3 regions of the Eubacterium sp. AM05-23 genome follow, and region 2 is predicted to be linked to each of the others. Evidence: predicted binding sites of a transcription regulator. Region 2 holds the regulator's gene; each other region holds the start of a gene.

What was found. Region 2 encodes Rex, which represses fermentation and respiration genes when NADH is low (regulators of the CRP and FNR family bind a similar motif). Its sites were predicted from a motif close to ATTGTTAANNNNTTAACAAT; they were not measured.
Region 1: DW091_RS14515 (acetyl-CoA C-acetyltransferase) is a predicted target of Rex. The motif match lies at 1,537-1,556, and genes of this name have one in related genera.
Region 3: DW091_RS05890 (butyryl-CoA:acetate CoA-transferase) is a predicted target of Rex. The motif match lies at 1,443-1,462, and genes of this name have one in related genera.

What each region holds. Positions count from the first base shown of each region.
Region 1 covers NZ_QUDF01000010.1:104,681-107,961, forward strand. Annotated here, with positions in the region: gene DW091_RS14510 (enoyl-CoA hydratase-related protein) at 1-89, opposite strand, end outside; gene DW091_RS14515 (acetyl-CoA C-acetyltransferase) at 261-1,442, opposite strand; gene DW091_RS14520 (ABC-F family ATP-binding cassette domain-containing protein) at 1,821-3,281, shown strand, end outside.
Region 2 covers NZ_QUDF01000002.1:57,643-60,923, forward strand. Annotated here, with positions in the region: gene DW091_RS02550 (DUF1538 domain-containing protein) at 1-291, shown strand, start outside; gene DW091_RS02555 (DUF1538 domain-containing protein) at 288-1,052, shown strand; gene DW091_RS02560 (P-II family nitrogen regulator) at 1,120-1,470, shown strand; gene DW091_RS02565 (redox-sensing transcriptional repressor Rex) at 1,630-2,274, shown strand; cyclic di-GMP riboswitch class I at 2,373-2,456, shown strand; gene DW091_RS02570 (EAL domain-containing protein) at 2,480-3,281, shown strand, end outside.
Region 3 covers NZ_QUDF01000004.1:38,006-41,286, forward strand. Annotated here, with positions in the region: gene DW091_RS05875 (hypothetical protein) at 1-36, shown strand, start outside; gene DW091_RS05880 (hypothetical protein) at 54-317, shown strand; gene DW091_RS05885 (hypothetical protein) at 430-1,350, shown strand; gene DW091_RS05890 (butyryl-CoA:acetate CoA-transferase) at 1,488-2,840, shown strand; gene DW091_RS05895 (hypothetical protein) at 3,252-3,281, shown strand, end outside.

The DNA of each region.
Region 1 (3,281 bases), on a different contig from region 2:
ACTTCACTGTTTAAAGCGTTTAAAGCCTTTTCACGGTCGATGGTGATAACAGCAACTGCACCCTGTGGTTCATATTTAACAAAACCCATTGTAATTACCTTCTCTCCTTAATTGATATGTTTAATTTCCTTTTTCTGCTAAGAGAAAGATCGAAATAAAAGGCGTAAGCTGCAGAAACGACGTCTTGTCATTTCTATATGAGCGCGCTGACCGCAGCTACACGCAGCTTACCGAGTAATTCGTCCTTTACTTTTGCAAAATTAGTCCATTTCTACGATGGTGGACACGCCCATACCGCCGCCTACACATAAGGTTGCAAGACCTTTTTTAGCGCCGCGTTTCTGCATTTCGTGCAGTAAGGTTACCATGATACGGCAACCGGAAGCACCAACCGGGTGACCCAGAGCGATAGCACCGCCGTTTACATTCAATTTATCTTCAGGAATATTTAAAGTTTTGCCTACGGCACAAGACTGAGCTGCGAAAGCTTCATTTGCTTCAACTAAGTCCATATCATCGATGGTTAAACCAGCTTTTTCTAAGGCTTTGCGGCTTGAGAAGATTGGTCCAACACCCATGATGGATGGATCAACACCAGCGGAAGCACCGACAACAAATTTAGCCATTGGCTTAACGCCTAATTCTTTTGCTTTTTCAGCAGACATAACAACGATGGCAGCAGCGCCGTCATTGATACCAGAAGCATTTGCAGCAGTTACGGTACCGTCTTTTTTGAAAGCCGGACGCATTTTGCTGATACCTTCGGCAGTTACGCCTTTTCTTGGGAATTCATCAACTTTGAATTCAACAATTTCTTTTTTAACTTTAACCGGAACTGGTACGATTTCATCGTCGAAACGACCAGCTGCCTGAGCAGCTTCACATTTCTGCTGGCTCTTAGCGGCGAAATCATCCTGATCTTCGCGGGTTACATCATACTGTTCTGCTACATTTTCAGCAGTGATACCCATGTGATAGTGATTGAAGGCATCGGTTAAACCGTCTTTGATCATGGTGTCGATGAACTGGCCGTCGCCCATTCTGTAGCCATAGCGTCCTTTAGGAACAGCATAAGCAGCGCCAGACATGCTTTCCATACCACCAGCAACAATAATATCCGCTTCTCCAGCCTGGATCATAGCAGCTGCAAGGTTGATGCATTTAAGGCCAGAACCACATAAATTGTTAAGTGTTAAAGCTGGAACTTCAACAGGAATACCAGCGTTTACAGCGGACTGACGAGCGACGCTCTGTCCCTGAGCTGCCTGTAATACACAACCCATTAATACTTCGTCAACGTCTTCCGGTTTAACACCTGCGCGGTTTAATGCTTCTTTAATAACGATGGTTCCCAAGTCTACCACTGGAACGTTTGCTAAAGAACCACCAAAACTACCAATTGCTGTACGTACAGCACCAGCTAATACTACTTCTTTTGCCACTTAAAATTCCCTCCATTAATTCTCACATTTCCATGTGAATATTTGAATCATTTATCTTATACTCCAACTGTCCATTTATAGAACAAAAGGAGTATCTGTTAAATATATAACAATACTACCACATATTTGGCGAATTTGCAATAGATTACAGGAAAATTCTGTTATTAAACGGTCTTTTTTTGTGAAATATGTATATACAGGTATATTGACCCCCTATAACTACTCAAATCATACATAAGCGGTGTTTTATTGTATATTTATACTACTCAACAAAGCTTTAAATTAGCCTTATTTTGAGATTTCTTTTTTCTTAGCATAATTTGTGTTAAAATAGCCCTTAAGAAAACCGCTAAAAGCTAAAAGAAAGAAAATGAAATCATGAACCTATTATCCGTCATCAACCTTAAAAAAACCTACGGTGTCAAAACCCTTTTTGAAAAAATCAGTTTCAACATCGAGGACAGCGATAAAATCGGCGTCATCGGCGTTAACGGCACTGGGAAATCCTCCCTGCTTCGCATTGTCGCCGGGCAGGATACCCCGGATGCTGGCGAAATCCGTATCTACGGCAGCAAACGCATTGAGTATCTGGCCCAGACACCCGAGCTCGACCCAAATGTCACCGTCCTGGCCCAGGTCTTCCGGGCCGACACGCCGGAGATGAACACTCTGCGGGACTATGAGAGCACTCTGGATCTCCTGGCGCGTTACCCAGAGGATGAAAAACTCCAGAAACACCTTCTGGCTCTGACCGATACCATTGACGCAGGCGGCCTGTGGAACCTGAAATCCCAGGTCGAAACCATCCTGACCCAGCTGGGTATCAAGGACTTCGACAAAACCATCGGCACCCTGTCCGGCGGGCAGCGCAAGCGCGTGGCAATGGCCTCCGTACTCCTGACCCCCTGCGACCTCCTAATCCTTGACGAGCCCACCAATCACTTGGATAATGAGACCATTGCCTGGCTCGAAAAGTATCTGGAAAACCGCAAGGGCGCCCTCTTAATGGTCACACATGACCGCTATTTTCTGGATCGTGTCGTGAACAAAACCGTCGAGCTGGACGGCGGCGCCCTGTACGAATACACCGGCAATTATTCCGAGTTCGTCGAAAAAAAGGTCGCCCGCAAAGAGTTCGAAAACATTATGGAACAGAAACGACAGAACCTGTACCGGCGTGAGCTGGCATGGATCAGGCGCGGTGCACGTGCCCGGAGCACAAAACAGAAAGCCCGGATTCAACGCTTCGAGGATATTAAAAACAGCGCCGCCGACCTGAGCGAGGATATCCTCGAAATCAACGTAGGCTTCACCCGACTTGGTAAACAGGTGATAGACATGGACCATGTGTCCAAGTCCTTTAAAAACCAGTGCGTGGTGAAGGACTTCAGCTACATTTTCGGGCCCGATGAACGCATTGGCATCATCGGAAAAAACGGCAGGGGGAAATCCACTCTGCTGAATCTGATTGCTGGAAAAATCCGGCCAGACAGTGGAACCATCGTTATCGGCGACACGGTCAAAATCGGCTATTTCTCCCAGGAATCCGAAGACATGGATCTGAATCTGCGCGCCATTGAATACATTCGCGAAGGCGCCGAAACCGTGGAAAACGCCCGGGGTGAAGTCATCACTGCGGCCCAGATGATGGAGCTGTTTCTTTTTGACCGCTACGCCCAGTGGGTGCGGATCTCCGAGCTGTCCGGCGGTGAACGCAGACGACTGTATCTGCTCCGTATTCTTATGTCCGCACCGAATGTTCTGCTCTTAGACGAGCCCACCAACGATTTGGATATCGATACTCTCAAAATTCTGGAAAATTACCTGGATGATTTCCAG
Region 2 (3,281 bases):
GCGCTGCTGCGCTTTGTTTTTCAGATGAAGCTGTACCATATCCTGATCATTGGATATATCGCTGTTTTTGCCCTGTCCTTTTTTACGAACCCTGAGATGGCGCCAGTAGCCTTTGATTCCGGCGGCGTCACTACTGGTCCCATCACAGTGCCCTTTATACTGAGTCTGGGCAGCGGGATCACCAGCGGCGTAAGAACCAGCAGGGAAGGAACAGACAGTTTTGGGATGGTTGCCCTGTCCTCGCTGGGACCGGTGTTGGCCGTCATGATTTTGGGGGTGATCTTCAGATGAGCCTGATCAATCATTTATTTCACGGTATGCCGGAGGTGGCATGGGAGGTTTTTCTGGCCATCCTGCCCATTGTTTTGATTTTTCTGTTTTTGAACGTCATTGCGCTGCGGCTGCGGGCTCCTATTATCAAGCGGATTATAGGCGGCTTTGTGGTGACTTACCTGGGGCTGGTGCTGTTTCTCCAGGGCGTAAACATTGCCTTTGTACCGGCCGGCGAATTTTTGGGCACAGCCCTTGCAGAGCTTGAGTACAGCTGGATTCTCATTCCGCTGGGCTTTGCCATCGGTTTTCTGGTCGCCTTTGCCGAGCCAGCCGTCCAGGTCATGGTAAAGCAGGTTGAGGAAATGACCAGCGGCGCCATCAAAGCACGCGTTATGCTGCTTGCGATCTCGCTGGGCGTGGCGTTAGCGGTTATGACGGCCATGATCCGGCTGCTGGCCGGTATTTCGCTCTGGTGGATTTTGATTCCGGGCTATATACTGGCCTTTATTCTCGGCCGCTTTGTGGAGCCGAATTTTCTGGCTATGGCCTTTGATAACGGCGGCGTAGCCACTGGCCCCATGTGCTCGACCTTTATTCTGTCTCTTTCAGTGGCTGTGGCGGGCGCGACGCCAGGACGAAATCCGCTGCTGGACGGCTTTGGCGTGGTAGCGCTGATTGCCCTTGCGCCGATTCTGACAACCCTGCTTCTGGGCTTCTTTTATAAGCAGAAGGAGGCCTACAGGAAAAGGCAGTGTGAAAAGCAGCCGCGTGATTCTTAACCGGTATTGACAGAAGATTTTAATCATATATAATATGTAGATTACTTAGCGAATGATGGAGGAAAAAATGGAAGACAGAAATAAGATTAAGACCGAACTGATTGTGGTGATTGTGGAAAAAGATATGTCCGGCGAGGTCATTGACGCGGCCAAGCAGGGCGGCGCTGACGGAGCGACCGTTATGTATGGCCGCGGGTCCGGCATCCATGAGAACGCCCGGTTTTTCGGCATCACCATTGAGCCTGAAAAGGAGATCGTTCTGATTCTGGTGGACGCGTCCATAAGGAACGCGGTGCTCTGCTCGATCCAGAAGAAAATCGAAATCGACAGGCCGGGCATGGGCATTGCTTTTGTGCTGGATGTGGCCAAGGTGATTGGCAGCCCGCACCTTAACTTGATGTCGGACATCACCGATTAATTGCTTTTAAAGACACCCCGAAGGCGCTTGTTTGCCCGGTTTCTGAAGGAATTAAAAAACTTTGACACTTTTTTAATTAATTCGACCATAAAAATTGACGTTTTTTTAACAACTTGATATAATAAAAAGGATAAGTACGACGCAGGAGGGGAGTGCAGAATGCAAACTTTTTCAAAAAGGGTATCGATGACAGTTGTTAAGCGTCTGCCCAAGTATTACCAGTATTTAACCGATTTACAGGATCAACATATTGAAAAAATCTCGTCTAAGGAGCTGGCGGCTATGATGGGGCTGACCGCCTCGCAGATCCGGCAGGACCTGAATTCCTTTGGCGCTTACGGACAGCAGGGCTACGGCTACAAGGTAAAAGAGCTGAAGGAGGCCATTCGCAAAATTCTGGGGCTTGATCTCCAGTATAACTGCATTATCATCGGTTCTGGGAACCTGGGACATGCCATTGTCAATTACGAGCGCTTTAAGGAAGAGGGCATTCACTTCAAGGCCATGTTCGACGTGGATCCGGATCAGATTGGCAAAAAGGTCGGAGACGTGACCGTGTACCACATGGACGATCTCGACGCCTTTGTGGCGCACCATAAGATTGATATCTGTATCCTGAGTGTACCGCAGAAGGTCGGGCAGGAAACCACAGACCGTGTCGTAGAGCTCGGGATCAAAGCGATTCTAAACTTCGTGCCTCTGGACCTGACGGTGCCGGACGACGTGGTGGTAGAGAGTGTGAACATCACCGACAGTCTGTTTACCTTAACCTACCTGATTAACGAAGAGGAAGAGAACGAATAACCAGAAATACCAGCAGGCTTAAGCCTGCTTTTTTGGTGGAAAATAGGAGTTGTGTTTCAAAAAAATCTATTATATAATAGAGTAAAATATAAACGAGATTAATACTAGGGCAAATCTGCTGAAAGACAGAGACGCAAAGCTACAGGGCCTAAACATACATTGTAGGGTAGCCAGCTGCAGTTAAACCCATAACAGGAGCTGTAAAATGGCAGGAAAAAAGACAAACGAAACCATTGAAAATAATGTTTATAACGTAGCTTTGCGTAATATTTACGACGAGCTCTATGAACTGAACATTACCAAAAATCATTATCGGATCATCTACCATGTAGAGGGTAAATATGTGACGCCGCCAGAAGACGGCGCTTTGACAGACGGTATTGCCGATGTGGCAGCGCACATGATTCACCCGGAGGATTCGAGACGTTTTTTGGATTTTTTTGATATTGATAAAATACACGCGGCACTGGCTTCCGGAAAGACCAGCGTCATTGGAGAGTTCCGTAAGCTTTGGGAGGACGGCGCCTATCACTGGGCCTCGCTGACCGTTTTTCCAGCGGATATTGAAGGCGAGGAGGATGAGATCCTGCTCTGCTTTATCATGGATATTGATTATAAAAAACAGCTGGAAGCCGTTGAGAAGGAAAACCAAAGCCTTCAGAAAAAGCAGATGGATGACGAGCGTTACCGTCTGGTGATTGGGCAGACAAACACCCTGGTATTTGAGTGGAACCCAGAGACCGGAGAGCGCTATTATGCGCCCCGGTTTTCGGAAAATTTTATGGGCAGCTATGACGGCCGGGACATCAAGGAAATCTGGCTTGACGATGGGGTCGTCCACCCCGGCGATATTGAAATATTAAAGCAGAAAATGAGCATGGACGCCATCAGCAACGGGCAGGTAGAGCTGGAAATCCGGCTCTGCAATAAGAAAGGCCGCTATATCTGGTGTAAAATTGTATTTAATGTGCTTTACAATGAGGATGGCGGCATCAGCCGGGTGATCG
Region 3 (3,281 bases), on a different contig from region 2:
TCAGACGGCTCGACCGTTAAAGTTTACATTGGCTGACTCTGGAGGAACGACCCATGCGCATTGTAGTACATGAAGGCAACCTGCGGCTTCGGCTGCCTGTTCCGCTGCGGCTGGCCTCCCTCGCGGTTAACCTGGTGCCAGAGATCGCCTTTGTCAAAATGCGGGAGTCTGTTCCCGAGCCCTTCCGGGAACTGGTGACCAAGGATTGTTTTAAGATGATCGTGCGGGACTGTACCTCTGTTCTGAGACAGTATAAGGGCCTCGAGATCGTCCGCGTCGAGGCGAAGGACGGCACCTATGTCTCCATCCGGATCTGACAAACGGGGACAGGCAGGAGATAAATATTTACTCTCGATAAAACGATTGCAAAATGCTATACTAAATCAAAAGCTGCTTGAGTATAGCATTTTTTGGAAAGAGGTGTGAATTATGAAACAGGAAATCCACCGGATACGGGGCGGCCTGCTGGCCATTCTGTTTATCCTGCTGTACGCGGCCGTTCAGGCCTTTTATGCCATATATCTTAGCGCGGCGAATCAAAGCTTTTCAGAAAGCGGCGGCGTGGTGGCGGTGCCGTTCTATATCCGGGCCATGTTCTGGGTGTACCTGGTGCTTCTGGGGGCCCTGATCGGGGGCATTGCCAACGACTTTAAACGCCGCAAAGCCCACTTGTCGGTTTTTAACCTGACTGTTGGCCTTGTGATGGCAGCTCTGGGCGCGTCCCTCACGGCCCTTATCGCGGTAGTTCCTCTGCGGGCCTCCCTCGCCAACGCTTCCAGCGGCCTTTTCCTTTTCGGCGGGGTTTTTCTGTATAAGGGGCTGCGCAGCGCGCCCAACCCTGAGCCCGTCTCCAAAAAAATCATGAACCTGATTCTGGCCATTATTCTGATCATGCTCTTTGTCGTCGCCTACGATCAGCTTCAGGCCCATATGACCGGGGCCATGGCGGCTGTGAGCATGGAGGAAAGAGTAGGGGTAACAGGCAAAATCCTCGCGGTTTACAATTTTCTGGTCACGCCGCTGCTCACCCTGCTCCTGGCCGCAGGCGCCTGCTTTGTTGCATGGTTTCGCACGCCGCGGCCAGATTTTGACGTGAGCCACTTGCTTTTCGCCCTGGCCTGCCTGGCGCTTTATGGAGGAACCGTTTATATGATGCTTGACGGACGGATTTTTGCTTCACTTATAAAAAGCCTTCCGGAGTTGTATAAAACCGAAATTGTGAACAGCGTCTGCTCGTCACTGGCCTTTACCCTGCCAGTATTTTCAGGACTTTACCTCCTCAAGGCCTTTTTTAGAGGCGCGCCGGAGGTATGGATCAAAAAAGGCGGTAGAAGCAGCAAAAAGAAATAAGGGAAACGCCAGAATGACAAAAAATTCCACGTAATTTCTCGCTTTTTTTTAAAAACCAGCGGATAGTATGTTATAATAAGGGATAAGTAAACATTGACAATTGTTTAACTAAGAGCAATTCCAAATGGGAGGGAAAAATGAGTTTTATTAAAGAATATGCTGAAAAACTGGTAACGGCAGAAGAAGCTGTCAAGGCTGTAAAATCCGGCGACTGGCTGGATTACGGCTGGTGCTCCGCCACAGCAAGAGAGCTGGATCGGGCACTGGCAGCCCATGTGGTCGAAAACGACCTGGTTGACCTCAAAATCCGCGGCGGGATCCTGATGTGGGTGCCAGAGATTTTTAAAATCGAAAATCCGGCAGATCATATCACCTGGAATTCCTGGCACATGAGCGGCATCGAACGAAAGGCCATTGCCCAGGGCTTCGCCTACTACACACCGATCCGTTACTCCGAAATGCCGAGATACTACCGAGATTCCAAGCAGGATGTGGACGTGGCCATGTTCCAGGTCGCACCGATGGATGATCATGGTTATTTCAATTTTGGCCCCAACGCCTCACATATGATGGCAATGTGCGAACGCGCAAAAACAATCATCGTTGAAGTCAATAAAAATATGCCGAGATGCCTTGGCGGCTTTGAAGAAGCCATTCACATCTCTCAGGTCGATAAAATCGTCGAAGGGCCTAATCCTCTCATGGCAGAGCTGGGCGCCGGCGGTCCCGCAACCGATGTTGACAAAAAAGTTGCCGAGCTGATCGTAGAAGAAATTCCGAACGGCGCATGCCTCCAGCTTGGTATCGGGGGAATGCCAAACGCTGTCGGATCACTCATCGCCGAATCCGATCTGAAGGATCTGGGCGTTCACACCGAAATGTACGTCGATGCCTTTGTCGATATCGCGAAAGCCGGCAAAATCAACGGCTCCAAAAAAAATATCGACCGCTTCCGCCAGACCTACGCTTTTGGCGCAGGTACCCAGAAGCTGTATGATTATATCCACGACAATCCGCAGTGCATGAGCGCGCCGGTAGATTATACCAACGATATCCGCTCCATCGCCGCCATTGATAATTTTATGTCCATCAACAACGCGGTCGACGTTGACCTTTTCGGCCAGGTCAGCTCAGAATCCTCCGGGATCAAGCACATCAGCGGCGCTGGCGGACAGCTCGACTTTGTGCTGGGCGCTTACCTGTCAAACGGCGGAAAGAGCTTTATCTGCTGCTCCTCCACCTTTATGACAAGAGACGGCGAAATGAAATCCCGTATCGTGCCGACCCTGCAGCCGGGCTCCGTTGTCACCGACACCCGCGCGAATATTCACTACCTGGTAACCGAGTACGGCAAGGTCAACCTTAAGGGCCTGTCCACCTGGGAAAAATGTGACGCCATTATCTCCGTAGCCCATCCGGATTTCCGCGACGAGCTCATCGCAGAAGCCGAAAAAATGCATATCTGGAGAAGAACCAACAAAGATAACTAAAACATTCAGGGATCAGCCCAATCCGGGCTGGTCCTTTTTTCATGAGGATGATGTGCCGAATGGGCGCGCCATCCTCCGGCCGCCTTGCGGGCGTCCGATATGGATGAATTTGATCCCGACGTTTAAGAAAGCTTTAATTTATGTAAAAAGACGCAGTGGCCGCAAGCCCGCCCAGAAAGCGGCCTGCAGTGAATAAAAGTATTTTATCGTTAAACAGATAACTAACAAAGGAAACTTTTATCTGAAATTCCTTGATTTTAAAGGATTAACCGTCTATAATGAGGACACAGCCAAAGAACATAGTGACAGAAAAGAAAAAAGTTCGTTTGTTTGGCGATTGCCAGTACGGCGGCGGCAGATGGTCAAATTTGTCCCGCGTGATGTTGGAATGTAAGGAGCCTTTAGTTTAAAATGAAAACGGATAATACGATCAAGAAGGAA